DNA from 2 places in the Streptomyces sp. NPDC091292 genome. Region 2 is predicted to be linked to the other one. Evidence: predicted binding sites of a transcription regulator. Region 2 holds the regulator's gene; the other holds the start of a gene.
What was found. Region 2 encodes HrcA, which represses chaperone genes, less so after heat shock. Its sites were predicted from a motif close to TTNGCACTCNGNNNNNCNGAGTGCNAA; they were not measured.
Positions count from the first base shown of each region.

Region 1: the regulator HrcA is predicted to act here: its motif matches at 11,102-11,128, upstream of groES (co-chaperone GroES).

Region 1 covers NZ_JBIVUQ010000023.1:22,496-36,995, reverse strand. Annotated here, with positions in the region: gene ACIQNU_RS37220 (nucleotide sugar dehydrogenase) at 1-456, shown strand, start outside; gene ACIQNU_RS37215 (GuaB3 family IMP dehydrogenase-related protein) at 1,181-2,305, opposite strand; gene guaB (IMP dehydrogenase) at 2,367-3,872, opposite strand; gene ACIQNU_RS37205 (sigma-70 family RNA polymerase sigma factor) at 4,055-4,630, opposite strand; gene ACIQNU_RS37200 (response regulator transcription factor) at 4,886-5,497, opposite strand; gene ACIQNU_RS37195 (WhiB family transcriptional regulator) at 5,876-6,220, shown strand; gene ACIQNU_RS37190 (LysR family transcriptional regulator) at 6,277-7,173, opposite strand; gene ACIQNU_RS37185 (MOSC domain-containing protein) at 7,253-7,921, shown strand; gene ACIQNU_RS37180 (SDR family NAD(P)-dependent oxidoreductase) at 7,939-8,712, shown strand; gene groL (chaperonin GroEL) at 8,911-10,536, opposite strand; gene groES (co-chaperone GroES) at 10,648-10,956, opposite strand; gene ACIQNU_RS37165 (polysaccharide deacetylase family protein) at 11,306-12,148, opposite strand; gene ACIQNU_RS37160 (polysaccharide deacetylase family protein) at 12,145-13,119, opposite strand; gene ACIQNU_RS37155 (methyltransferase domain-containing protein) at 13,356-14,480, shown strand.
Region 2 covers NZ_JBIVUQ010000001.1:581,699-596,198, forward strand. Annotated here, with positions in the region: gene hemW (radical SAM family heme chaperone HemW) at 1-664, shown strand, start outside; gene ACIQNU_RS02640 (DUF3097 domain-containing protein) at 1,186-1,986, opposite strand; gene ACIQNU_RS02645 (MBL fold metallo-hydrolase) at 2,022-2,780, opposite strand; gene hrcA (heat-inducible transcriptional repressor HrcA) at 2,921-3,937, shown strand; gene dnaJ (molecular chaperone DnaJ) at 3,938-5,071, shown strand; gene ACIQNU_RS02660 (nitronate monooxygenase) at 5,206-6,279, shown strand; gene ACIQNU_RS02665 (16S rRNA (uracil(1498)-N(3))-methyltransferase) at 6,276-7,025, shown strand; gene ACIQNU_RS02670 (VOC family protein) at 7,089-7,481, shown strand; gene ACIQNU_RS02675 (S41 family peptidase) at 7,600-10,908, shown strand; gene ACIQNU_RS02680 (histidine triad nucleotide-binding protein) at 11,020-11,379, shown strand; gene ACIQNU_RS02685 (ribonuclease Z) at 11,395-12,318, shown strand; gene ACIQNU_RS02690 (alkene reductase) at 12,342-13,451, opposite strand; gene ACIQNU_RS02695 (MerR family transcriptional regulator) at 13,589-13,972, shown strand; gene thrS (threonine--tRNA ligase) at 13,988-14,500, opposite strand, start outside.

The sequences.
Region 1 (14,500 bases), on a different contig from region 2:
GACCTCTCTGGCCCGCACCACACGGTCCGCCCCCTCCGCCTGGTCGAACTCGCCCAGCAGGTCAACAACCACATGCCCCAGTACGTCATCCAGCGCGCGGCGACCCTCCTGAACGAACACGGTAAGTCCGCACGCGGCGCCCGCGTCCTGCTCCTCGGCGTCACCTACAAACCCGACCTCGCGGACCAACAGAACTCCCCCGCCCGGGAGATCGCCACCCGCCTGATGGAACTCGGCGCCTCCGTCAGCTACCACGACCCCTACGTCCCCGCCTGGAACATCCTGGACCGCCCGGTCCCCCGCGCGGACTCCCTCTACGAAGCAGCGGCCGAAGCAGACCTGACCCTCCTCCTCCAACACCACCGCACCTACGACTTGCAGGGCCTGTCGGTCAAGGCCCAACTCCTCCTGGACACCCGGGGAGCGACCCCGACGGGGGCGGCGCACAGGTTGTGAAGGGGGGCGCACGAAGCACCCCGAGCCCCCGAGACCGCTGGCGCCCGGAATGGCCCCGAAGCTACCGTGGAAGCTGGTGGGGCCCACCGCAGCGGGTACTGCGGCAGGCTCCTGATGGCTTACGGAGTGTCCACCCCTAATTCCTGTAGGGGTGGCCGCTCACCATCCAAAAATCCGCAAAATCCACCTCCTCCGGCACCACACCGCCCGTCGGCGGATCGGGTAACGTTCAAATAGGTGGAGCCCACCGCAGTGGCCTCTGCGGCAGGCTCCTGGTCGAATCATGGGTGTCCGCCCCTAGTTCTTATAGGGGCGGCCAGTCATCGACCGTAAATCCGCAAAATCCACCTCCTCCGGCACTGAACCATCCGAAGACGGATCCGGTCCCAGCGGGTGGGCTTGCGGTGGCGACCCATGGTGCGCCCCCTTCCACATCGCCACCCATTGACCCGGTAGGCGGCACGTCAGAACTCGGGCCGGGCCCCGAGGGCCGAGGTCCGGAACGAAGTCCTTGGAAGGGGGCGCTCCATAGAACTGGGGCGCCACACAGGGACACTATCGGCGCAATACGGTTGTCAGACCCGGATTCGTCCCAAACGCAACCGTGCGCCCCCTCTCTGCAACACGCGCCCCCTCAGCCCCACTTGGGTACGCCCTGAGCACGCGAAAGAGCCCGGACCGTCACTCAGGTCCGGGCTCTCGCCGTATCCGTGTATCCGCTGGGCTACCGCTTGTGCTGCGAGTCCGCCACCGTGACCTCGACCCGCTGGAACTCCTTGAGTTCGCTGTAGCCGGTCGTCGCCATCGCGCGGCGCAGGGCGCCGAAGAAGTTCATCGAGCCGTCGGGGATGTGCGAGGGACCGGTCAGGATCTCCTGTGTGGTGCCGACCGCGCCCAGGTCGACGCGGGTGCCGCGCGGCACGTCCTCGTGGACGGCTTCCATGCCCCAGTGGTGCCCCTGGCCCGGCGCGTCCGTGGCGCGGGCCAGCGGGGACCCCATCATCACGGCGTCCGCACCGCAGGCGATGGCCTTGGGCAGGTCGCCGGACCAGCCGACGCCGCCGTCGGCGATGACATGCACGTACCGGCCACCGGACTCGTCCATGTAGTCGCGCCGGGCCGCCGCCACGTCCGCGACGGCGGTGGCCATCGGCACCTGGATGCCGAGGACATTGCGCGTGGTGTGCGCGGCGCCGCCGCCGAATCCGACGAGGACACCGGCCGCGCCGGTCCGCATCAGGTGCAGCGCCGCCGTGTACGTGGCGCAGCCGCCGACGATCACCGGTACGTCGAGTTCGTAGATGAACTGCTTGAGGTTCAGCGGCTCGGCGGCACCGGAGACATGCTCGGCGGAGACCGTGGTCCCGCGGATCACGAAGATGTCGACGCCGGCGTCCACGACGGCCTTCGAGAACTGGGCCGTACGCTGCGGCGACAGCGCGGCGGCGGTGACGACGCCCGAGTCCCGGACCTCCTTGATGCGCTGCCCGATCAGCTCTTCCTTGATCGGCGCCGCGTAGATCTCCTGGAGGCGCCGGGTCGCGCCCTCGGCGGGCAGTTCGCTGATCTCGTCGAGCAGCGGCTGCGGGTCCTCGTACCGCGTCCAGAGCCCTTCGAGGTTGAGCACGCCGAGGCCGCCCAGCTCGCCGATGCGGATGGCGGTGCGCGGGGACACGACCGAGTCCATGGGCGCGGCCAGGAACGGCAGCTCGAAGCGGTAGGCGTCGATCTGCCAGGCGATCGAGACCTCCTTCGGGTCGCGCGTACGACGGCTCGGGACGACGGCGATGTCGTCGAAGGCATACGCCCGCCGGCCGCGCTTGCCGCGCCCGATCTCGATCTCAGTCACGTGTGTGGCCTTTCCCTCTGCGCTGGAGCGCCTTCCAGTATCCCCGACCCGGCCGGCGCGACTACTTGCGGCTGTAGTTCGGCGCCTCGACCGTCATCTGGATGTCGTGCGGGTGGCTCTCCTTGAGGCCCGCCGAGGTGATCCGGACGAAACGGCCGCGGTCCTGGAGTTCGGGGACGGTGCGTCCGCCGACGTAGAACATCGACTGGCGGAGTCCGCCGACGAGCTGGTGCACGACGGCCGAGAGCGGTCCGCGGTACGGCACCTGGCCCTCGATGCCCTCGGGTACGAGCTTCTCGTCGGAGGCGACGCCCTCCTGGAAGTACCGGTCCTTGGAGAACGACTTCCGCTCGCCCCGGGTCTGCATCGCGCCGAGCGAGCCCATGCCGCGGTACGACTTGAACTGCTTGCCGTTGATGAACAGCAGCTCACCCGGCGACTCCTCGCAGCCCGCGAGCAGGGAGCCGAGCATCACCGTGTCGGCGCCGGCGACCAGGGCCTTGGCGATGTCACCGGAGTACTGGAGTCCGCCGTCACCGATGACGGGGATGCCGGCGGCCTTCGCGGCGAGCGAGGCCTCGTAGATCGCGGTGACCTGGGGGACGCCGATACCGGCGACGACCCGGGTCGTGCAGATGGAGCCGGGGCCCACGCCGACCTTGATGCCGTCGACGCCCGCGTCGATCAGGGACTGGGCGCCGTCCCGGGTGGCGATGTTGCCGCCGATGACGTCGACGCCGGACGAGTTCGACTTGATCTTGGCGACCATGTCGCCGACCAGCCGGGAGTGGCCGTGCGCGGTGTCGACCACGATGAAGTCGACGCCGGCCTCGATGAGGGCCTGGGCCCGCTCGAAGGAGTCTCCGGCGACCCCGACGGCCGCGCCGACGAGGAGCCTGCCCCCGGCGTCCTTCGCGGCGTTCGGGTACTTCTCGGCCTTGACGAAGTCCTTGACCGTGATCAGGCCCTTGAGGATGCCCGCGTCGTCGACGAGCGGCAGCTTCTCGATCTTGTGGCGGCGCAGCAGCTCCATGGCGTCCACGCCGGAGATGCCCACCCTGCCGGTGACCAGCGGCATCGGCGTCATGACCTCGCGCACCTGGCGGGTACGGTCCGCCTCGAAGGCCATGTCACGGTTGGTGACGATGCCGAGAAGCTTGCCGCCACCGTCGGTGACGGGTACGCCACTGATGCGGAACTTGGCGCAGATCGCGTCGGCCTCGCCCAGCGTCGCGTCCGGGTGGACGGTGATCGGGTCGGTGACCATGCCGGACTCGGACCGCTTCACCAGGTCGACCTGGTTGGCCTGGTCGGCGATGGACAGATTGCGGTGCAGGACACCGACGCCGCCCTGCCGTGCCATGGCGATGGCCATCCGGGACTCGGTGACCTTGTCCATGGCGGCGGACAGCAGCGGGATGTTCACCCGCACGTTCTTCGAGATGTGCGAGGCGGTGTCGATCTGGTCGGGCGCCATGTCGGACGCGCCCGGCAGCAGCAGCACGTCGTCGTAGGTCAGCCCGAGTGTCGCGAATTTCTCGGGCACTCCGTCGACGTTGGCAGTCATGACACCTTCCCCAAATGGCCTTGCTCGATACGGATGTCCATGCTACGGGAATCCGACGACTCCCCTCCCCAGTATCCAGCCCGCACCCGGATACCCGGAGGCGTCGGGGCGGCGGGGGCCTCCCCGCCCGTGCCCCGGTCAGGCATGTTCTGGTCAGGCATGTCCTGGTCAGGCGCCGCGGGCTACTGCTCAGCCAAAGCCCGCAGCCGGCTCAACGCCCGATGCTGAGCGACCCGTACCGCCCCCGGCGACATCCCCAGCATCTGGCCCGTCTCCTCGGCCGTGAGCCCCACCGCGATACGCAGCAGAAGCAGCTCGCGCTGGTTCTCCGGGAGGTTGGCCATGAGTTTCTTGGCCCATTCGGCGTCGCTGCTGAGCAGCGCCCGCTCCTCGGGGCCGAGGGAGTCGTCGGGGCGCTCGGGCATCTCGTCCGACGGCACGGCCGTCGATCCGGGGTGCCGCATCGCCGCCCGCTGGAGGTCGGCGACCTTGTGCGCGGCGATGGCGAAGACGAAGGCTTCGAAGGGCCGGCCGGTGTCCTTGTAGCGCGGCAGGGCCAGCAGCACCGCCACGCACACCTCCTGCGCCAGGTCCTCCACGAAGTGCCGCGCGTCACCCGGCAGTCGGGACAGCCGGGTGCGGCAGTACCGCAGGGCCAGGGGGTGGACGTGGGCCAGCAGGTCGTGCGTGGCCTGCTCGTCGCCGTCGACAGCACGATGGACGAGCGCACCGATCACCGTCGTCCCGTCGTCGCGCATCGGTCCATGGTGCCTTGGCTCCGTGCGCTCCGCGGCACCCGGTCCGTAGTTGTGCACCGAAGCGTTATGAGCAGGTGCGCCGGAACTCATCTCCTGCGCCCTCCCCTTCCGCTCGTCCGACTCGTCCCCAGGGAACTCCACACCTCAAGGATGCGACATCCGACGGGAAACGAGCGGCGGGCACCGCAGGAACCGCCCCGCCCACCCTCCGGCGGGCGGGGATCACCGAACCCCCGCGGCGGCTCACGTGCTCACCTAACGGACCAGGCCCCAGCGGAAGCCGAGCGCCACCGCGTGCGCGCGGTCCGAGGCGCCGAGCTTCTTGAAGAGCCGTCGTGCGTGGGTCTTCACGGTGTCCTCGGACAGGAACAGCTCTCGGCCGATCTCCGCGTTGGAGCGGCCGTGGCTCATGCCTTCGAGGACCTGGATCTCACGCGCCGTGAGCGTGGGGGCGGCCCCCATCTCGGCCGACCGCAGCCGGCGCGGGGCGAGCCGCCAGGTGGGGTCGGCGAGCGCCTGGGTGACGGTCGCGCGCAGCTCGGCGCGCGAGGCGTCCTTGTGCAGATAGCCGCGGGCACCGGCGGCGACCGCGAGTGCGACCCCGTCGAGGTCCTCGGCGACCGTCAGCATGATGATGCGGGCGCCGGGGTCCGCCGAGAGCAGTCGGCGCACCGTCTCGACGCCGCCCAGTCCGGGCATGCGCACGTCCATCAGAATCAGGTCCGAGCGGTCGGCACCCCAGCGGCGGAGGACTTCCTCGCCGTTGGCCGCCGTCGTCACACGCTCGACGCCGGGCACGGTCGCGACCGCGCGACGGAGCGCTTCTCGGGCAAGCGGGGAGTCGTCGCAGACGAGGACGGATGTCATGACCGCCCTCCGCAGCTGATGCGCGTCACCTTGAGCCTCCAGGCTGGTACGAATCGTCACCTGTGCGGTTGACGCACTCGGACATGTGCCCGAGCACTTCTCTCTTCAACCGCCTCCGGCACTCTCAACGATGGTCACCCGAAAGAGTTACGGGTCACTCAGCCACCTTCGGCACTCTACGTGAGGGAGCGGACACACCCCAGGCACCGCGCGTGACTGAAAGTTTTCACCAAGAGCTACGCCCCATTTGGCGGCTTTTCTTCCCATTCCTTGGTGTCTGAGGCTAGATTCCTAAAGAGTCATATTTTCATCTCCTTAGACAGTAGATGTACGGTCGTGGGCACTGTCCGCGTCAGAACGGCTACAAGGGGACCAGCAATGGCAGATTTCTCCCGCCTTCCCGGACCGAACGCAGATCTGTGGGACTGGCAGCTCCTCGCGGCATGCCGCGGGGTCGACAGCTCGCTCTTCTTCCACCCGGAGGGCGAGCGCGGTGCGGCACGGAGCGCACGTGAGAACTCGGCCAAGGAGGTCTGCATGAGGTGCCCGGTGCGCGCCGAGTGCGCGGCCCACGCCCTGTCGGTGCGCGAGCCGTACGGCGTCTGGGGCGGATTGACCGAGGACGAACGCGAAGAGCTGATGGGGCGCGCACGCAACCGGCTCGTCACGGCATCGGCGGCGGCGTCGGCGACGTCGAGCGCCGGAGCGGCACCACCACACTGAAGGAACGTTTCTCCAGAGCCGAGCAACACCTGTTGTCCGTAACGCAGTAACGCTTCTTACAAGCCCGCGGCCCGCGTCAGATGGTCGAGGGTGGCCGAGACCGCCGGGACCTGGGCCAGGTCCGGCAGCGTGAGCGCGACGATTTCGCGCCGCACGGCCGGTTCCACCGTGACGGTCCTGGCCCGCTTCGGCCGCACCGACTCCAGCGCGAGTTCCGGCAGTACGGCCACGCCGAGACCGGCGCCGACCAGGCCGATCACGGCCGGGTAGTCATCGGTCGCGAAGTCGATCCGGGGCTCGAAGCCCGCACTCGCGCAGACCTCGACCAACTGCCGCCGGCACCGGGGGCACCCCGCGATCCACGGTTCGCCCGCCAGCTCCCCGATACCCACCGCACCGGCCCTGGCCAGCGGATGCCCTTCGGGTACGAGACCCACCAGACGGTCGGCCAGCAGGGGCCGCACCACCAGGTCGGACCAGTCGTCGACGGCCGACGCACCCTCGTAACGGAACGACAGCGCGATGTCGCAGTCGCCCTCGCGGAGCATCTCGACCGAGCGCGGCGGCTCGGCCTCGACCAGCGAGACACGCGTACCGGGGTGGGCGGCGCGCAGGGCAGCGAGCGCGGTGGGTACGAGCGTTGAGCTGCCGCTCGGGAACGAGACCAGCCGGACCCGGCCCGCGCGCAGTCCGGCGATGGCGGCGACCTCCTCCTCGGCGGCCGTGAGCCCGGAGAGGATGCCCGCGGCATGCCTGACCAGGGCCTCTCCCGCCTGGGTCAGCCGGGTCTCGCGGCCCGCGCGGATCAGCAGCGGGGTTCCCACGGAGGCTTCGAGCGCCTTCATCTGCTGGCTGACGGCGGGTTGGGTGCAGCCCAGCTCACGGGCCGCCGCCGAGAAGGAGCCGGTGGCGGAGACGGCACGCAGGACACGGAGGTGTCGGGCCTCGATCACCCTTCGAGCATAAGCGAATCTTGGACAGTACGGAAAATATTGCGTCGACTCTTTGACCTCGTATCGCTAGCGTGCCGTTATGAAGCTTTTGTCAGTGAATCTTGGACGCGCCCGGTCCGCCGCGTACACCGATCAGCGGGACGGCGTCACGGGCATCGACAAGCGGCCGACCGAGGGGCCCGTGCGGATCACGGCTCCGGGGCCCAAGGGGATCGGCGCGAGCGGGGTCGCGGGGGACGCCGTGTGCGACACCCGCCACCACGGCGGGAACGACCAGGCCGTGTACGCGTTCGCGCGCGAGGACCTGGACGACTGGGAGCGCGAGCTGGGCCGCCCGCTGGCGAACGGCTCGTTCGGCGAGAACCTCACCACGTCGGGGGTCGAGGTCACCGGCGCCCTGATCGGCGAGCGCTGGCGGATCGGACCCGATGTGCTTTTGGAGGTCACCTCGTCGCGCATCCCGTGCCGTACGTTCGCCGGCGCCCTCGGGGAGCGCGGCTGGGTGCGGCGGTTCACCGAGAAGGGCGTACCGGGCGCGTATCTACGGGTGATCGAACCCGGTGAGATCCGGGCGGGCGACGAGATCGCGGTAGTGCACCGGCCCGTGCACGATGTGACGGTCGGTTTCCAGTTCCGGGCCGTCACCACCCGCCGTGAACTGCTGCCCCGGCTCCTCGCGGCCGGCGACGCCCTGCACCCCGAATCGATCGAGCAGGCCAGGACGTACATGGAGAAGTACGCGTCGTAGCTCACTAACCTTGGCCCATGACTACGGCTCTGATTACGGGATCCACCGCCGGTATCGGCGCCGCGTTCGCGCGCCGGCTCGCGGCCGACGGCCACGACCTCGTCCTCGTGGCGCGCGACACCGAGCGGCTGCGTGACCAGGCCACCGAACTGCACGACCGGCACCGCGTGGAGGCCGAGGTCCTGACGGCCGACCTGTCGACGGACGACGGCATCGAAGCGGTCGCCACCCGCGTCGCCGACCCGCGCCGCCCGGTCGACCTTCTCGTCAACAACGCGGGCTTCGGCAACAAGGGCCGCTATCTGGAGGTCTCCGTAGCGGACGAGTTGACCATGCTCAAGGTGCACTGCGAGGCGGTCCTGCGGCTGACGTCGGCGGCGGCCGGGGCGATGCGGGCGCGGGGGCGCGGGAGCGTGATCAACGTCGCGTCGACAGCGGCCTTCGTCCCCCGCGGGACCTACGGCGCGTCAAAGGCGTGGGTCGTCCAGTTCACACAGGGCGTGGCGATGGACCTGTCCGGTACGGGCGTCCGGCTGATGGCCCTGTGCCCCGGCTTCGTCCGCACCGAGTTCCACCAGCGCGCCGGCATGGGCACCGACAACATCCCCAAGTGGATGTGGCTGGACGCGGACAAGGTGGTAGCAGCAGCCCTGACCGACCTCACCAAGGGCAAAACAATCTCCATCCCGGACCCGAGATACAAGGCATTGATGGGGGTGGCAAAGGTGACCCCGAGATCCCTCCTGGGCGGAGTCACGACAAAGACGGGCCGCAAGTACGGCCCGAGGTAGCCAACCGGGTTGTTGAGGGGCGCGGGGAACTGCGCGACAGGGCCACGGCGGCCGGCCGACCACCCATCAGGGGCGCGGGGAACTGCGCAATCAGGGGCGCGGGGAACTGCGCACCAAGCCCCGCAGGGGCGAGGAAAACCAAAGGTCCGGCACCCCCAGAAGAAAAGGGGCGCCGGACCTCCGGCTCAGGCAACACGCCTAGTGAGAGTGACCATGCCCGTGACCGCCGGCGGCCTCTTCTTCCTCGGCCGGCTTCTCGACAACCAGCGTCTCGGTCGTCAGCAGCAGCGAAGCGATGGACGCGGCGTTCTCCAGGGCGGACCGCGTCACCTTGACCGGGTCGATGACACCGGCCTTGACCAGGTCCCCGTACTCACCGGTCGCGGCGTTGTAGCCACTGCCCTGCTCCAGCTCGGCGACCTTGGAGACGATGACGTAGCCCTCCAGGCCGGCGTTCTCGGCGATCCAGCGCAGCGGCTCGACGACGGCGCGGCGGACGACGGCGACACCGGTGGCCTCGTCGCCCTCCTTGCCGAGGTTGCCGTCGAGGACCTTGGCCGCGTGGACGAGCGCGGAGCCACCACCGGAGACGATGCCCTCCTCGACCGCGGCGCGGGTCGCGGAGATGGCGTCCTCCAGACGGTGCTTCTTCTCCTTCAGCTCCACCTCGGTGGCGGCGCCGACCTTGATCACGCACACGCCGCCGGCCAGCTTCGCGAGGCGCTCCTGGAGCTTCTCGCGGTCCCAGTCGGAGTCGGTGTTCTCGATCTCGGCCTTGATCTGGTTGATCCGGCCGGCCACGTCGTCCGCGTTGCCGCCACCGTCGACGATGGTGGTGTCGTCCTTGGTGACCGTCACACGGCGGGCGGAGCCGAGCACGTCCAGGCCGACCTGGTCGAGCTTGAGGCCGACCTCCTCGGCGATGACCTGGGCGCCGGTGAGGGCGGCCATGTCGCCGAGCATCGCCTTGCGGCGGTCGCCGAAGCCGGGGGCCTTCACCGCGATGGCGTTGAAGTTGCCGCGGATCTTGTTGACGATCAGCGTCGACAGGGCCTCGCCCTCGACGTCCTCCGCGATGAGCAGCAGCGGCTTCGAGGAGTTCGTCTGCATGATCTTCTCAAGCAGCGGCAGCAAGTCCTGGATGGAGGAGATCTTGCCCTGGTGGATGAGGATGTACGGGTCCTCCAGGACGGCCTCCATGCGCTCCTGGTCCGTCACGAAGTACGGCGACAGGTAGCCCTTGTCGAAGGCCATGCCCTCGGTGAAGTCCAGCTCCAGACCGAAGGTGTTCGACTCCTCGACGGTGATGACACCGTCCTTGCCGACCTTGTCCATGGCCTCGCCGATCAGGTCACCGACCTGCTGATCCTGGGCGGAGAGCGCGGCGACGGCGGCGATGTCCGACTTGTCGTCGATCGGCCGGGCGGTGGCGAGGAGTTCGTCGGACACGGCCTTGACGGCGGCGTCGATGCCCCTCTTCAGGACGGCCGGGGAAGCGCCCGCGGCGACATTGCGCAGGCCCTCCTTGACCAGGGCCTGGGCGAGCACGGTGGCGGTGGTGGTGCCGTCACCCGCGATGTCGTTGGTCTTGGTCGCCACCTCCTTCACGAGCTGCGCGCCGAGGTTCTCGTACGGGTCGTCCAGCTCGACCTCGCGGGCGATGGTGACACCGTCGTTGGTGATGGTGGGTGCGCCGAACTTCTTGTCGATGACGACATTGCGGCCCTTGGGGCCGATCGTCACCTTGACCGTGTCGGCAAGCTTGTTGACGCCGCGCTCAAGGGCGCGACGGGCGTCCTCGTCGAACTTCAGAATCTTCGCCATGGGAGCGTTCCAGCCCTCTCGGGAACGGTGGTGAACGAACTGCGCCCCGGACCCCCGGCTTCCTTGGGGTCGCGGGGGCCAGGGGCGCAGCTCACATGCAGAGGTGGTGAATTACTTCTCGATGATCGCGAGCACGTCGCGGGCCGAGAGGACGAGGTACTCCTCGCCGTTGTACTTCACCTCGGTGCCGCCGTACTTGCTGTACAGCACGACATCGCCGACGGTGACGTCGAGTTCGACACGCTTGCCGTCCTCGATACGGCCCGGACCGGTGGCCAGGACAACGCCCTCCTGGGGCTTCTCCTTGGCCGTGTCCGGAATGACCAGGCCCGAAGCCGTGGTCTGCTCTGCGTCGAGCGGCTGGACCACAATGCGGTCCTCAAGCGGCTTGATGGCAACCTTGGAGCTGGCGGTCGTCACGATCCGACCTCCCCCTTCGGAGATCTCACGGGGTTAACTGTCTGAGGTGGCGACCAGGTCGATCCGTCGTCGCGGGTGCCGGACCTGCCCGTCGCGTATTGGCACTCTCCAGTGGGGAGTGCCAGAGCCGAGACTATGACTGCGGTTAGCACTCGGTCAAGCGGAGTGCCAACGCGCCACCCTCGCGGCTGGATCGCGGCCCCTGCCCGGTCCCCTTCCGGCGCTGCGCGCCCGGCCACAGCGGGACGCCTGCCCACAACGAGGTCAGCCACCGGATCTGCGTAACGTGCTGTGGGCAGTCGTCCCGCAGGGCGGGACGGGTGGGCACAGCCCAAGACGCCGGGTGCGCCTAGAGGTAGTCCTCCAAGCGGGCCACCGTCAGGCCCTCCGCGTGGATTCGGCGGAGGAGCGCCGGGGTCGACTCCGCGTGGGCCAGGAGGATGTCGCCGCGGTGCAGGGGGGCGTCGGGGGCGGCCGGGCGCCAGAGGATCAGCGCCGAAGCTCCGCAGGACGCCGCCGCCCGCAGCGTCTCCCTGTCGTACGCGTTGTGCGGCGGGCGCAGCAGCCGGGGCCGTACCCCGAACCGCGCCAGCACCTTGTCCCGCTGACCGCAGATCTCCGCCCGCTGACCGGCGTACGGCATCCCCGGCAGGTACGGATGGTGCAGCGTGTGGTTCTGCACGGTCGCGCCCACCGCCCGCAACCGGGCGAACTGCGCGTACCCGGGCCCGACCACGCTCTCGGTGAGGAACAGACTGACCGGCAACCGCAGCTCCCGCACCATGTCCACGAAGCGCGGGTCCTTCTCGGCGCCGTCGTCGAAGGTGAGGAAGACGACCTTGTCGGTGGTACGGACCCGGTCGACCACGGGCGGCAGAGCCGTATCGCCGCTGTCGCCGCCACCCCCCGGCCCCGGCCCCTTGGCCCCCGCCCGTTTCCCGCCCGGCGCCCCCGCCGTGGGCGGACGCGCGGGCGGGCTCGGCGCCGGGGCGAGCGGCGCCGGCAGCCCCCAGCGGCGGTATGTCTCGGCGCTCGGCCGCTTCACATGCGGGCCGACCTTCTGCGCCGCCTTGCGGCTGAGCCGTTCGATCGGGTCGACGGACTGCGCGCAGCCGCCGAGCAGCGCGGGCGCGAGCACCCCGGCCACCAGCACCCCGGCCAGCGACCGGCGTACCTGCGCCCGGCGGGTCACAGATAGTCCTCCAGCTTCGCCACCGCGTACCCCTTGTCGGTGATCAGCTTCATGAACCGGCGGATGTCGTCCGGCATGGTGCCCTTCCAGTCGTTCTTGCCCCGGAAGTGGGTGAGGACGATGTCACCGGGACGCAGGTTCTGGTCCCACTCGCGGTACTCCCAGTGGTCGACGAAGACCTCTTCGTTCCACAGCGGTACGGCCTTGATGCCGCAGGACTTGGCGGCGCGCAGGGTGTCCTGGTTGTAGTTGCCGTACGGCGGCCGGAAGACCTCGGGCCGCTTGCCGAACTCCTTGCGCATCAGGTCCTGCATGCCGCAGATCTCGCGCTTCTGGTCGTCGTAGTCGAGGCCCGGCAGGTAAGGGTGCGTGAGGGTGTGGTTGTTGAGCGTGACGCCCTGGTCGCGCATCTTCCGGAAGTAGCCGTAGTCCTCCTTCGCCAGGTAGTCGCTGAGGAAGGCGGTGTACGGAAGCTTCAGGTCGTCCATCATCCTGAGCAGGTCCGGGTCCTTGTCGGCGCCGTCGTCGATGGTGAGGAAGACGATCTTTTCCTTGGTGGGGATCGTGGTGAAGACCGGCGGCAACTCCTCCTGGCCCTCGACCTCGAAGCCCTCACGGGTGGTCAGCCGCGGCTTCTGCGCGGGCGGCGGCGGCGCGGGCAGCGGTGTCTTCTCCAGGCCCCAGCGCTTCGCGGCGGCGGCGCGGGCCGTCTGCTCGGCGCGCTGCTTGGCGGCGGCCTCCTCCTTGGTCAGTTGCCGCTCCTGACCGGGCGCGCCCTTCACCTTGCCGCCGCCCGCGGCCTCCCCACCCCCGGTGTCCCCGCAGCCGGACGCGAGGGCGGTGACGGCGGCGGCGAGCAGGGCCGCGCAGACCACGCGGGTACGCGGACGCGTGCGGGAACGGGTGGGTGTACGGGCCCCCGGGCGCCCCACTCCGACGGTAACTTGTTCCTTTTGTCCTACTAGTTGCATGGTGCCGCATCTTGTCAGCGCCCCTGCGCGGTGCGACGCCGACACCGCCGCCCGGCGCCGACCATCCACCGACTGGCCCACAGCGGCCGGGCAGCGGCCGGGCACGCGCCCGCCTGGTGAACAATGGCCCGGTGAACGCCCCCGCCCCTGGTCCCCTCTCCCCCCTCTCCCCCCGCTCGCCTCTCGACGAATTCGCGGCCCTCCTCACCGACGAGGGCCGCGCCCTCCTCGACGAGGTGCGGGACACCGACCCCGCCCAGGAACTGGCCGTGGCGACCCGGCTGCGCCGCGACCACCCGGCGGACCTGGTGTCGGCGGCGCTCGGCCAAGCGCGGCTGCGGCAGCGCGCGGTGGCCAAGTTCGGTGCCGGGGACGCCGGGCGGATGTTCTTCACGCCGAACGGTGTCGAGCAGGCGACCCGGACCACCGTCGCCGCGTATCGCGCCGCCCGGCTGCGGGAGCAGGGCGTCCGGTCGGTCGCCGATCTGTGCTGCGGCATCGGCGGCGACGCGATCGCCCTCGCACGGGCCGGGATCAGCGTCCTCGCCGTCGACCGCGACCCGCTGACCTGCGCGGTCGCTCGCGCCAACGCCGAGGCACTGGGGCTCTCCGACCTGATCGACGTCCGCGAGGCCGATGTCACCGAGGTCGAAACGGCCCCGTACGACGCCGTGTTCGTGGACCCGGCGCGGCGCGGCGGGCGGGGCCGGGTCTTCGATCCGGAGGCGTACTCGCCGCCGCTGTCCTGGGCCGTTCAGGCCGCCCGGCGGGCGCCGCGCGCCGCGCTGAAGATCGCGCCGGGCGTGCCGCACGAGGCGCTTCCCGACGGCGTCGAGACCGAGTGGATCTCGGACGGCGGGGACGTGAAGGAGGCCGTGCTGTGGTTCGGCCTCGGCGGCCCCGAAGCGCGCCGGGCCACGCTCCTGCCGGGCGGCGCGTCCCTCTGGTCGCCCCTCGCGACGCTGCCGCCCGATCCGACGGTGCGCCCGGTCGGGCGGTATCTGTACGAGCCGGACGGCGCCGTCATCCGCGCGCATCTCGTCGCCGAGGTCGCCCGCGAGGTGTCCGGCGGACTCCTGGACGAAACAATCGCGTACGTCACGTCCGACACCCTGCGCCCGACCCCGTACGCCACCGCCTACGAGATCACGGACCATCTGCCCTTCAACCTCAAACGTCTCAAGGCCCTGCTGAGGCAGAGGGAGGTGGGTGTCCTCACCGTGAAGAAGCGCGGCTCAGCGGTGGAGCCGGAGGAGTTGCGCCGCAAGGTGAAGCCCCAGGGCCCGCACGCGGCCACCGTCTTCCTGACCAGGGTCGACACCGCCCCGACGATGCTCCTGGGCCACCCGGCGCCACGCTAGGAAGGACCTCTCGAAAAGTT
Region 2 (14,500 bases):
GCACGTCAATCTCGACCTGATCTACGGCACGCCGGGCGAGTCCGACGACGACTGGCGGGCCTCGCTCGACGCCGCGATCGGTGCGGGGCCCGACCATGTGTCCGCGTACGCGCTCATCGTCGAGGAGGGCACGCAGCTCGCCCGCCGCATTCGGCGCGGCGAGGTCCCGATGACGGACGACGACGTCCACGCCGATCGGTACCTCATCGCGGACGAGGTGCTGGGGATGGCCGGATTCGAGTCGTACGAGGTGTCGAACTGGGCCACGAGCGAGGCGGGTCGGTGTCTGCACAACGAGTTGTACTGGCGTGGCGCGGACTGGTGGGGCGCGGGGCCCGGTGCGCACAGTCATGTCGGTGGGGTGCGGTGGTGGAACGTGAAGCATCCCGGCGCCTATGCGGGTGCCCTGGCGGCGGGTCGCTCGCCCGGTGCGGGCCGTGAGGTCCTGTCGGACGAGGACCGGCGGGTGGAGCGGGTCCTGCTTGAACTCCGTCTGAGCGACGGCTGCCCTCTGACGCTCCTGAGGCCGACCGGCCTCGCGGCGTCCCGCCAGGCCCTCAAGGACGGCCTTCTGCAACCGGGCCCGTACGAGGAGGGTTGGGCGGTCCTTACCCTGCGGGGGCGGCTTTTGGCTGATGCGGTGGTGCGGGATCTGGTCGACTGAGGGTGCGGGTTGGGTGTGGCGGGGTGCGCAGTTCCCCGCGCCCCTGAAGAGGGGGTGGGTGGGGCCGGTGGTCGGGTGCGGGTTGGGTGTGGTTTGTTGCGCAGTTCCCCGCGCCCCTGAGGGGGTGGTGGGGCTGGTTGTTGGGGTGCGGGTCGTGTGTGGCTGGGTGCGCAGTTCCCCGCGCCCCTGGAGAGGGGGGGCTGGGGCCGGTGGTCACCCGTGGGTCGTGTGTGGCTTGTCGCGCAGTTCCCCGCGCCCCTGAGGGGGGTGGTGGGGCCGGTTGTTGGGGTGCGGGTTGGGTGTGGCGGGGTGCGCAGTTCCCCGCGCCCCTTGGAAAGCGGGCGCGGCCGGCAGTCGACAACGGGCGTCAGCCGTCTCTTTCAGGGGCGCGGGGAACTGCGCAAAACGGCCGACGGCCCGCAGTCGATAGTCGGCCTTCGCCACCCCCCTCAGGGGCGCGGGGAACTGCGCAACAGGACGCATCCGACCTGCACCCGAATGTCCGGTCCACCCGCGGAGCGTCACTCCGTCACGTGGTCGATCAACCGTTCCACCGACCCCAGAAGTTCCGGTTCCAGATCCCTGTAGCTCTGTACGGAAGCCAGAATCCGCTGCCACGCCATCCCCGTCTGGTCAGGCCAGCGCAGCGCCCTGCAGACGCCCGTCTTCCAGTCCTGGCCCCGGGGGATCCGGGGCCACTCCGGGATGCCGATGGTGGTCGGCTTCACTGCTTCCCAGATGTCGATGTACGGGTGGCCCACCACCAGGGCGTACTCGCTGGTGATCTCCGCCGCGATGCGGGACTCCTTGCTGCCGGGTACGAGGTGGTCGACCAGGACGCCGAGCCGGGCGTCGGGGCCCGGTGCGAACTCCGCGACGATCGCCGGGAGATCGTCCACGCCCTCCAGGTACTCGACCACCACGCCCTCGATCCGGAGGTCGTCGCCCCACACCTTCTCGACGAGTTCCGCGTCGTGCCGGCCTTCGACGTAGATCCGACCGGCGCGGGCCACCCGCGCCCGAGCGCCCGGCACCGCCACCGAACCGGACGCGGTACGGGCCGGTCGCGAGGGGGCGCCCGTGGCGGCCCGGACCAGGGTCACCACCTTGCCCTCCAGCAGGAATCCGCGCGGCTCCAGCGGGAACACCCGGTGCTTGCCGAACCGGTCCTCCAGCGTGACCGTCCCCGCCTCGCACCGGATCACCGCACCGCAGAACCCCGTACCCGGCTCCTCGACCACGAGCCCCGGCTCGGCCGGTACCTCGGGTACGGGCTGCTTCTTCTTCCACGGCGGAGTCAGGTCCGGCGAGTACTGGCGCATTCGACCGACGATAGGAAGAAGGGGCCGGGCGTGGCTCACGACACGCCGAATCTCCTGGTCAGGCGGTCACGCTGGGACCGGACGAACTCCGCATTCACGACAGAACCGTGCCCGGGGACGTACCGCGCGTCCTCGCCGCCCAGCTCCAGGAGGCGGTCCAGGGCGGCCGGCCACCGTGACGGGACCGCGTCCGGGCCGGCCTGCGGTTCGCCCGACTCCTCGACCAGGTCGCCGCAGAACACGACCCGGGGAGAGCCGGGCACGACGACCGCCAGATCGTGGCCCGAGTGCGCGGCGCCCAGGTTCACCAGGAGCACCCGCACCCCGCCGCCCAGGTCGAGCGTCCACTCGCCGGGTACGGGAACCTCGTACCGGGGGCGGACCAGCAGCTCGACGGCCTCCGCGGCGGCCCTCGGGTCGGCTCCGTGCCGTACCGCGTCCGTACGCAGCTCGTCCGCGCCCCGCGTGAGGATCTCGCCCGCGCCCAGCGCCCCGTACACCTCCACGCCCGCGAACGCCGATGTGCCCAGGACATGGTCGAAGTGCGGATGCGTCAGCGCGACATGCGTGACCCGGCGGCCCGCGCCGAGGAGCCGCATGGTGTCCCGGCGCAGGTCCGCCCCCTCGCGTACCGTCCCGCCGCTGTCGACCAGCAGCGCGCTGTCGGCCCCGGCGACCAGACCCGCCGTGCAGTCCCAGGCGGGAAGGCGGCGCCGGCCGACCCCGGAGGCCAGCCGTTCCCACCCCGGCTCTTCCCAAGCGATCCCCGGAGGGATACCCGTACCGATGCCCATACCGCGACGCTACGACATAGGTCGCGCCCGGCCTTGCTACCGGCGTACCCACCGGCCGTACACTGGCTCCGGGAATGCTGGCACTCGCCTGCTCTGAGTGCCAGAGGGGCAGGGAACACACATTGCTGGAGGTGCGCGCGATGCTCAGTGAACGCAGGCTCGAAGTGCTGCGCGCCATCGTCCAGGACTATGTCGGCACCGAGGAGCCCGTCGGCTCCAAGGCGCTGACCGAGCGGCACAGCCTCGGCGTCTCACCGGCGACCGTGCGCAACGACATGGCGGCCCTGGAGGACGAGGGGTACATCGCCCAGCCGCACACCAGCGCCGGACGGATCCCCACCGACAAGGGGTACCGGCTTTTTGTCGACAAGCTCGCGGGCGTGAAGCCGATGACGGCGCCCGAGCGCCGGGCGATCCAGAACTTCCTCGACGGCGCCGTCGACCTGGACGACGTGGTGGGCCGGACCGTGCGGCTGCTCGCGCAGCTCACCCGGCAGGTCGCCGTCGTGCAGTACCCCTCGCTGACCCGCTCGACGGTGCGCCATGTCGAGCTGCTTTCGCTGGCGCCGGCCCGCGTGATGCTCGTCCTGATCACGGACACCGGCCGGGTCGAGCAGCGGATGGTCGACTGCCCGGCGCCCTTCGGTGAGGCGTCGGTGGCCGATCTGCGGGCCCGGCTCAACAGCAGGGTCGCGGGCCGCCGCTTCACGGATGTGCCGCAGTTGGTGCAGGATCTGCCGGACGCCTTCGAGGCGGAGGACCGCGGCATCGTCTCGACCGTGCTCTCCACCCTGCTGGAGACGCTGGTCGAGGAGACGGAGGAGCGGTTGATGATCGGCGGCACCGCCAATCTCACCCGCTTCGGGCACGACTTCCCTCTGGTGATCCGGCCCGTCCTGGAGGCCCTTGAGGAGCAGGTCGTGCTTCTCAAGCTCCTGGGCGAGGCCAAGGATTCGGGCATGACCGTACGGATCGGTCATGAGAACGCGCATGAGGGACTCAACTCCACGTCCGTCGTGTCGGTGGGCTACGGTTCGGGCGGCGAGGCAGTGGCCAAGCTCGGCGTGGTCGGCCCGACCCGCATGGACTACCCGGGAACGATGGGAGCAGTACGCGCAGTGGCACGTTACGTCGGACAGATCCTGGCGGAGTCGTAAGTGGCCACGGACTATTACGCCGTACTCGGCGTGCGCCGCGACGCTTCCCAGGACGAGATCAAGAAGGCGTTCCGGAGGCTCGCGCGCGAGCTGCATCCGGACGTGAACCCCGACCCGAAGACCCAGGAGCGGTTCAAGGAGATCAACGCCGCCTACGAGGTGTTGTCGGACCCGCAGAAGAAGCAGGTCTACGACCTCGGCGGTGACCCGCTCTCGCAGGCGGGCGGCGGCGCGGGCGGTTTCGGAGCCGGTGGCTTCGGCAACTTCTCGGACATCATGGACGCCTTCTTCGGCACGGCGTCCCAGCGCGGCCCCCGCTCGCGCACCCGGCGCGGCCAGGACGCGATGATCCGGCTGGAGATCGAGCTGGACGAGGCGGCCTTCGGGACCACCAAGGACATCCAGGTCGACACGGCCGTCGTCTGCACCACCTGCAACGGCGAGGGCGCGGCCCCCGGCACCAGCGCCCAGACCTGCGACATGTGCCGCGGCCGTGGCGAGGTCTCGCAGGTGACCCGGTCCTTCCTCGGCCAGGTCATGACCTCGCGGCCGTGCCCCCAGTGCCAGGGCTTCGGCACCGTGGTGCCCACGCCGTGCCCGGAGTGCGCGGGAGACGGCCGGGTCCGCTCGCGCCGCACCCTGACCGTGAAGATCCCGGCGGGTGTCGACAACGGCACCCGGATCCAGCTCGCGGGCGAGGGCGAGGTCGGCCCCGGCGGCGGCCCGGCCGGTGATCTGTACGTCGAGATCCATGAGTTGCCGCACTCCGTGTTCCAGCGGCGCGGCGACGATCTGCACTGCACGGTGACCCTCCCGATGACGGCGGCGGCCCTGGGCACCAAGGTGCCCCTGGAGACGCTGGACGGCCTCGAAGAGGTCGACATCAGACCGGGCACCCAGTCCGGGCAGTCCATCCCCAAGCACGGGCGCGGAGTGACCCATCTGCGCGGCGGCGGGCGCGGTGACCTCATCGTGCATGTCGAGGTGCAGACCCCGTCGAAGCTCGATCCGGAACAGGAGCGGCTCCTTCGGGAGCTGGCCGTACTGCGGGGTGAGGAGCGCCCCACCGGCCAGTTTCAGCCAGGACAACAGGGGCTCTTCTCCCGCCTGAAGGATGCTTTCAACGGCCGCTGAATTACGGCTGACTTTCGGTCGAAACCGGTGCCGACGGGTGCCGACTTACCGTCGGTAAAGCCTTACGGTCAGCGGAATATGCCAGGCGTAAGGCTGGATTCGGACTTGTGCGGAGGACGTGACAACATGCCGTCATGTCCTCCGCACTGACCGATCTCTTCCCACGCCCGATCGTGCAGGCGCCCATGGCGGGCGGCGTTTCCCGGCCCCAGCTCGCGGCGGCCGTCTCCGACGCGGGCGGGCTCGGATTCCTCGCCGCCGGATACAAGACCGCCGACGGGATGTACGAGGAGATCAAGCAGGTGCGGGGCCTCACATCCCGCCCTTTCGGTGTCAACCTTTTCCTGCCGCAGCCCGACCACGCCGACCCGGCGGCCATCGCCGTCTACCGTCACCAGCTCGCCGGCGAGTCCACCTGGTACGAGACCCGGCTCGGTGACACGGACGCCGGGCTGGACGACGGATACGTGGCCAAGCTGGCGATCCTCGTGGACGACCCGGTCCCGGTCGTCTCCTTCCACTTCGGCTGCCCGACCCGCGAGGTCGTGGAGTCCCTCAAGAAGGTCGGCACCCTCACCCTCGTCACGGCCACCACGCCCGAGGAGGCGCAGACCGTGCAGTGGGCCGGAGCGGACGGCGTCATCGCGCAGGGCATCGAGGCGGGCGGCCACCAGGGCACCCACCGCGACAACATCGAGAACGACGGCGCCGGGCTCGGACTGCTGACCCTCGTGGCGCAGATCCGCGAGACCGCGCAGCTCCCGATCATCGCGGCCGGCGGGCTGATGCGCGGCGCCCAGATCGCCTCCGTCCTCGCGGCGGGCGCCGACGCGGCCCAGCTCGGCACCGCCTTCCTGATCACCCCCGAGTCGGGCGCCCACGTCCTGCACAAACAGGCGCTCACCGACCCGCTGTTCAACCGCACCCGGCTCACCCGCGCCTTCTCGGGCCGCCCCGCACGCGGCCTCGTCAACCGCTTCATGCGCGAACACGGCCCGTACGCGCCCGCCGCCTACCCGCAGATCCACCACCTCACCGCCGGACTGCGCAAGGCCGCGGCCAAGGCGGGCGACCCGCAGGGCATGGCGCTCTGGGCGGGCCAGGGCCACCGGCTCGCCCGCGAACTGCCCGCCGGACAGCTTGTCGAGGTACTGACCGCCGAGCTGGAGGCCGCGGGCGACGCGCTGGTGCTGCGGAGGGCGTCATGACCGCGCCCGTCTTCGTCGTCGCGCACTTCGACGCGGGACCCGCCGGGCGCTATGTCCTCGACGGCGCCGAAGGGCGGCACGCCGTGTCCGTGAAGCGGCTGCGGCCCGGCGAGGACGTCGTCCTGACCGACGGGCGCGGGCGCTGGGCGGACTGCGTCGTCCTCGCCGCCGAGGGCAAGGACCGGCTCGTGGTCCAGATGGACTCGTTCACCGACGAACCCGAGGAGACCCCCCGGATCACCGTCGTCCAGGCGCTGCCCAAGGGGGACCGCGGCGAACTCGCCGTCGAGACCATGACCGAGACCGGCGTCGACGCGATCGTGCCGTGGGCCGCGGCCCGCTGTGTCACGCAGTGGCGGGGCGATCGGGGTGTCAAGGCGCTCGGCAAGTGGCGCGCCACCGCACGCGAGTCCGGGAAGCAGGCCCGCCGCGTCCGGTTCCCCGAGATCGCCGAGCCGATGACCACCAAGCAGGTCGCCGCCCTGCTCGCCCGCGCCGAACTGGCGGCCGTCCTGCACGAGGACCGGGACTACCCGAGCGAACCCCTGGCGAGCGCGGAACTCCCGGCAAGCGGCGAGATCGTGCTCGTCGTCGGCCCCGAGGGCGGCATCGCGCCCGAGGAGTTGGAGCTGTTCACCGGCGTCGGGGCAAAAGCGTACAGACTGGGGCGTACCGTACTGCGTACGTCGACCGCCGGGACCGCGGCCGGGGCGCTGCTGCTCGGCCGCACCGGCCGCTGGTCCTGAACGCCGGTCCCGAAGCACCGGTCCCGAACCACCGGCCCAGAACCGCCATCCAAGGAGGCCCCGTTGGAACTCGCCCAGGTGAGGCTGCTCGTCTCCGACTTCCCCGCCTGCTACCGCTTCTACGCCGACGTGCTCGGCCTCAAGCCGCAGTCGGGCGCCGTTGACGGGCCGTACGAGAAGTTCAGCCCGCACACCGGGTCGGCGGGGATCGCGCTCCAGGACCGGGCCATGATGGCCGAACTGCTCGGCGAACTCGCCGGGACCGCCGTCGGACACCGCTCCCTCGTCGTGCTGCGCGTGGAGGACCTGGACGCCTACTGCGCGGACGTCACCGCGCGCGGCGGCGCCCTCCTCCAGGGCCCGTCCGCCATGACCGACCGGATGCGCGTCGCCCATCTGAAGGATCCCGAGGGCAATCTGGTCGAGTTGCAGGAGTGGCTGCTGCTGCGCGGCTGACCGCACCCGCGTCCCGTACTTGACCGTACCCGCGTCCGGTATGCGAGCGCCGTGGGCGGGACCCGGCCATTCACCGGAACCACTGTTCACAGGCGGTGGGGCTGCTTAGGGTGATCACGTGACTCAGTCTGCGTACTTCCGGTTTCCCCATGTTCACGGTGAGTTGGTCGCCTTCACGGCCGAGGACGACGTCTGGATCGCCCCCCTCGACGGCGGACGCGCATGGCGGGTCAGCGCCGACAACATCCCCGTGAACCACCCCCGGATCTCCCCGGACGGCACCACCGTCGCCTGGTCGTCCACCCGCGACGGCGCGCCCGAGGTGCACCTCGCCCCCGTCGACGGCGGCCCGTCCCGGCGGCTCACCCACTGGGGCAGCGACCGCACATCGGTGCGCGGCTGGACGCCCGACGGCCGCGTCCTCGCCGTCAGCACCGTCGGCCAGGCATCGCTGCGCCGCTCCTGGGCCCGCGCCGTCCCCCTCGACGGCGGCCCCGCCGAGACCCTCCCGTACGGACCGGTCGGCGGCGTCGCGTACGGGCCCGGCGGTCAAGTGGTGCTGCTGTCCGCGCCGATGGGGCGCGAGGCCGCCTGGTGGAAGCGGTACCGGGGCGGTACGGCGGGCAAGCTGTGGATCGACCGGGACGGCTCCGGCGAGTTCGTCCGGCTGCACGAAGGGCTCGACGGGAACATCGAGTACCCGATGTGGGTCGGCGAACGCGTCGCGTTCCTCTCCGACCACGAAGGCGTCGGCGCCCTGTACTCGTCGCTCGCCGACGGCTCCGACCTGCGCCGGCACACCGCGACGGACGGTTTCTACGCGCGCCACGCGGCCACCGACGGCACCCGCGTCGTGTACGCGTCCGCCGGTGAACTGTGGATCGTGGACACCCTCGACGGCCCCGAAACGCTCGACGGCACCCCCGGCACCGGCGCCCGGCGCCTCGACATCCGCCTCGGCGGACAGCGCGCCGACCTCCAGCCGCACCCCGTCAACGCCGCCCGCTGGTTCGGCGCCGGGGCCCCCGACCACACCGGACGCGGCAGCGCCCTCGCCGTACGCGGCGCCGTCCACTGGATCACCCACCGCGAGGGCCCCGCCCGCGCCCTCGCCGCCGAACCCGGCGTCCGCGCCCGGCTGCCCCGCACCTTCCGCGCCGACGGCGAGGAACACGTCGTCTGGGTCACCGACGCCGAGGGCGACGACGCCCTCGAATTCGCCCCCGCCACCGGCGCCGCGCCCGGTGCGACCCCGCGCCGCCTCGGGGCCGGACAGCTCGGCCGCGTCCTCTCGCTCGCCATGGCGCCCGACGGCAGCCGCGCCGCCGTCGCCTCGCACGACGGCCGGGTCCTGTTCGTGGAGCGCGCCACCGGCGAGGTCCGCGAGGTCGACCGAGGGGAGCACGGCGACGCCACCGGGCTCGTCTTCTCGCCCGACTCGGCCTGGCTCGCCTGGTCGCACGCCGGACCCAGCCCGCTGCGGCAGCTCAAACTCGCGAACACCGCCGACCTGTCCGTCACCGAGGCGACCCCGCTGCGCTTCCGCGACTACGCGCCCGCCTTCACCACCGACGGCAAACACCTCGCGTTCCTGTCCGCGCGCGCCTTCGACCCGGTCTACGACGAGCACGTCTTCGATCTCGCCTTCGTCGGCGGCTCCCGCCCGCATCTGATCACGCTCGCCGCGACGACCCCGTCGCCGTTCGGACCGCAGCGCCACGGCCGCCCCTTCGAGGCCCCCGACAAGGACGAGACCCCCGACAGCGAGGGCGCCCCGGTCACCCGTATCGACCTGGAAGGGCTCGCCGACCGGATCGTGCCCTTCCCCGTCGAGGCCGCCCGCTACACCACCCTGCGGGCCGCCAAGGACGGCTTCCTGTGGCTGCGCCACCCGCTGCGCGGCGTGCTCGGCGCCTCACGCGCGACCCCGGACGACCCGGACCCCAAGACCGACCTGGAGCGGTACGACCTCGTCCAGAAGCGCGTCGAGCATCTCGCGTCCGACGCCGACCACTTCTCCGTCAGCGGCGACGGCAAGCGGGTCCTGCTGTGGACCGACGGCAAGCTCAAGGTCGTCCCCAGCGACCGGCGCGCCTCCACCGACGACGACAGCGACACCAACATCACCGTCGACCTCGGCCGGGTCCGGCAGACCGTCGACCCGGCCGCCGAGTGGCGCCAGATGTACGCCGAGACCGGCCGCCTGATGCGGGACAACTACTGGCGGGCCGACCTCGGCGGCGTCGACTGGGACGGCGTACTCGACCGGTACCGGCCCGTCCTGGACCGCGTCGCCACCCACGACGACCTGGTCGACCTGCTCTGGGAGGTGCACGGCGAACTCGGCACCTCGCACGCGTACATCACGCCGACCGGCGGGTGGGGCCACTCCGACACGCGGCTCGGGCTGCTCGGCGCGGACATCTCACGGGCCGACTCGCGCGCCGACGAGGACGGCGCGGAGAGTGCGGGCGGCGAGGGCGGCGGTGACGGCGGTGACGGTACGCGTCAGCCCGGCGCCTGGCGGATCGACCGCATCCTGCCGTCCGAGACCTCCGACCCGCACGCCTACTCGCCGCTCGCCGCACCCGGTGTCGCCGTGCGCCCCGGGGACGCGATCGTCGCCGTCGCCGGCCGGCCCGTCGATCCGGTGACCGGCCCCGGACCGCTCCTCGTCGGTACCGCGGGCAAGGCCGTGGAACTCACCATCTCGCCCGCGGGCGGCGGCGAGCCCCGGCATGTCGTGGTCGTCCCGCTGGACGACGAGGAACCCCTGCGCTACCACGCCTGGGTCGCCGACCGGCGCGCCTATGTCCACGAGAAGTCCGGGGGCCGCCTCGGCTACCTCCACGTGCCCGACATGCAGGCGCCCGGCTGGGCCCAGATCCACCGGGACCTGCGGGTCGAGGTCGCCCGCGAGGGGCTGGTCGTGGACGTCCGCGAGAACCGCGGCGGTCACACCTCGCAGCTCGTCATCGAGAAGCTCGCCCGCCGGATCGTCGGCTGGGACCTGCCGCGCGGACTCCAGCCGTTCAGCTATCCGCAGGACGCCCCGCGCGGGCCCGTCGTCGCCGTCGCCAACGAGTTCTCCGGCTCCGACGGCGACATCGTCAACGCCGCGATCAAGGCCCTCGGCATCGGACCCGTCGTCGGCACCCGTACCTGGGGCGGCGTCATCGGCATCGACAGCCGCTACCGCCTGGTCGACGGCACGCTCGTCACGCAGCCCAAGTACGCCTTCTGGCTGGAGGGTTACGGCTGGGACGTCGAGAACCACGGCGTCGACCCGGACGTCGAGGTCGTCCAGGCCCCGCAGGACCACGCGGCGGGCCGCGATCCTCAGCTGGACGAGGCGATCCGCATCGCGCTTGCGGCGCTCGCCGAGAACCCGGCCAAGACGCCACCGGAGCTGCCGCCGCTCGGCTGAGCCATGACAGGGGTCGGGTGCCCGCGCCCGCGAGGGGCGGGCACCCGGCGGCGGATAGCATGCCGACAGACCGATCGAGAGACCGTTCCGACCGTCGAGGAGGGCGTGACCGTGGCCGGAGAGCCGCAGGCCGACTGCCTGTTCTGCAAGATCGTCGCGGGTGACGTCCCGGCGACCGTCGTCCGTGAGACCGAGACGACCGTCGCCTTCCGCGACATCAACCCCCAGGCGCCGACCCACGTCCTGGTCATCCCGCGCGTGCACTACGCCGACGCCGCCGCGCTCGCCGCCGCCGAACCGCAGATCGCCGCGGACATACTGCGCGAGGCCGCCGAGGTCGCCGCGATGGACAAGGTCGACGCCACCGGGTTCCGGATCGTCTTCAACACCGGTTCGGGCGCGGGCCAGACCGTGTTCCACACCCACGCGCACGTCCTCGGGGGCCGCGGCCTCCAGTGGCCCCCCGGCTGAGCAGGGCGAACCGCCTTGTCCGTACGGGAACTCGTCGTCCTCGGCACCGCGAGCCAGGTGCCCACCCGGCACCGCAACCACAATGGCTATCTGCTGCGCTGGGAGGGCGAGGGCATCCTCTTCGACCCCGGCGAGGGCACCCAGCGCCAGATGCTGCGGGCCGGGGTCGCCGCGCACGACATCCACCGGATCTGCGTCACGCACTTCCACGGTGACCACGCGCTGGGGCTCGCCGGGGTGATCCAGCGGATCAACCTCGACCGGGTGCCGCACGAGGTGACGGTCCATTACCCGGTCTCGGGCCGGCGCTTCTTCGACCGCCTCCGGTACGCCACCGCGTACCGCGAGACCGTCCCGCTGACGGACGCCCCGGTCACGGCCGAAGGGCCGCTCGCCACCGCGCCCGGATACCGCCTGGAGACGGCACACCTCTCGCACCCGGTCGACGCGTACGGCTACCGCCTGGTCGAGCCGGACAGCCGCCGTATGCTGCCCGACCTGCTCGCCGAGCACGGCATCACGGGTCCGGACGTGGGCCGCCTGCAACGCGAGGGCGTGCTCCGGGGCACCACGCTGGACGAGGTGAGCGAGGTCCGCCGGGGCCAGCGGTTCGCGTTCGTCATGGACACCCGGCTGTGCGACGGCGTGTACGCGCTCGCCGCCGACTGCGACATGCTGGTGATCGAGTCGACGTTCCTCCGCCAGGACGAACAACTGGCCACGGACCACGGTCATTTGACGGCCGATCAGGCGGCGCGCGTCGCCGTCGATTCGGGGGTCCGCCATCTGGTCCTGACCCACTTCAGCCAGCGCTACCCGGACCCGGCCGCCTTCGAGGAGGAGGCCAGGGACGCGGGGTTCGACGGCGAACTGACGGTGGCGGCGGACCTGATGAGGGTGTCCCTGCCGAAGAGACGGCAGGAGCCGGTTCACCCTTAGGCCGGTCGGGCTGGTCGGGCCGGTCAGGCCGCTTGGGGCTGCGGGACCACCCCGGTCGCCGGAGCCGCGTACTGATGGGTCGGGTACGTCAGATAGCCCCTGTCGCCGCCCTCGTAGTACGTGGCCTCGTCCGGGGGTGCGATCGGGAGGCCGGCGCGCAGCCGCTCGACCAGGTCCGGGTTGGAGATGAAGGCGCGGCCGAAGCCGATCAGGTCGGCGCCCAGGCCGAGCCAGCGGTCGGCGTCGTCGCGGCCGGTCAGCCGGGGGCCCATCGGGAGCGTCGGGTTCATGATGAGGGTGCCCGGCCACAGTCGGCGCAGGGCGATCAGGATTTCTTCGTCGGCGGTGGCCTCCAGGTGCACATAGGCCAGGTCCAGGGGGGCCAGTTCGGCGAACAGCGCGGTGTAGAGGTCCAGGACCTCGGTCTCCTCGACGCCCCAGAAGAAGGTGCCGGGCGAGAGCCGGATGCCGGTCCGCTCCGCGCCGACCGCCGCGACGGTGGCGGTGACCGCCTCCACGGCGAACCGGATGCGGTGGGCGATCGGGCCGCCGTACCGGTCCGTGCGCAGGTTGGCGTTGGACGAGAGGAACTGGGAGATCAAGTAGCCGTTGGCGCCGTGCAGTTCGACGCCGTCGAAGCCCGCGTCGATGGCGCGCCGGGCGGCCTCGGCGTACGACGCGGCGTGCTCGGGCACCTCGGCGGTGTCCAGGGCGCGGGGCATCGGGGCGGGCAGGCGACCGGTCGGGGTGAACACGTCGCCGACGGCCGGGACGGCCGAGGGGCCCACCGGCTGCGTACCGATGGTGTCCGGGTGCGAGACCCGGCCGCCGTGCATGATCTGGGCGAAGATCCGGCCGCCGTTGGTGTGCACGGCGTCGGTCACGGGCCGCCACGAGGCGACCTGTTCATCGGTGTACAGCCCCGGAGTACCCGGATTGGACTGTCCGACGAGGCTCGGCTGCACCCCTTCGCTCACGATCAGCCCGGCCGTGGCCCGCTGCGCGTAGTACGCCGCCATCGACGGCGTCGCCAGACCGCCGGCGGCGGCCCTGACCCGGGTCATCGGGGCCATGACCACCCGGTTGGGCAGCGTCAGCCCGCTGAGGCGGTGGCTGGTGAAGAGGGTCGTCACGTCAGGACTCCTTCGTAGCTCCCGTGCCCGGATCGGATCCCGGGCACGGGAGCTACGCTAAAAGCTGACATTGATGTCAGAGGCAAGTGCTGTGACGCGGGTCACAGGCGTGGGTTGCGGCCGGGAGGACGGGCGGTATGCGGATCGGGGAGTTGGCGTCACGGACCGGGGTGAGTGTCCGGTCCCTGCGCTACTACGAGGAGCAGGGGCTGCTCGCCAGTCGGCGCAGCGCGGGCGGGCAGCGGTACTACAAGGACTCGGACGTCGGGCGGATCGAGTTCATTCAGCAGTTGTACGCGGCGGGCCTGTCCAGCCGCGTCGTCGCCGCGCTGCTGCCCTGCCGTGACGCGCCGAGCGAGGAGCACTCCGACGCGGCCCTGGAGCGCATGGCCCAGGAACGCGAACGGCTCACCCAGCACATCGCCGAGCTGGTACGGACCCGGGACACGCTGGACGAGGTGATGGCCGTGGCGCGTGAGTACCGGGAGCAGTTGGGGCGGACGGCGGTGGACGCGGCTTAGCTCAGGGCTCAGGGCTCAGCTCCCGGTCGGCCACAAGGAGCCGCCGCTGTCCGGGCGGGCCATCGCCGCGATACGGGTCACCGCCTCTCCGGCCGGCAGGGCGTCCGGGCGGTGGCCGTCGCGCAGACGGAGGGCGACCAGGTCGTCCGCCGCCTCCCTCGGGCCGATCACCGCCTGGTACGGGACGAGCCGGTCGGCCCGGATCCTGGCGCCCAGGGTGCCGTGCTCGGGCCCGGACATCCGGGCCCGCAACCCCGCGTCACCGCAGCGCCGTACGAGAGCGGCGGCCCGGGGCTCCTCGGCGTCCGAGATCGGCAGCACCACCACCTGGGTCGGCGCGAGCCACGCGGGGAACGCGCCGCCGTGCCGCTCGATCAGATACGCCACCGCCCGCTCGACACTGCCGATGACGCTGCGGTGCACCATGACGGGCCGGTGCTTCGCGCCGTCGGCGCCGACGTACCGGAGATCGAACCGCTCCGGCTGGTGGAAGTCGACCTGCACGGTCGACAGGGTGGACTCACGTCC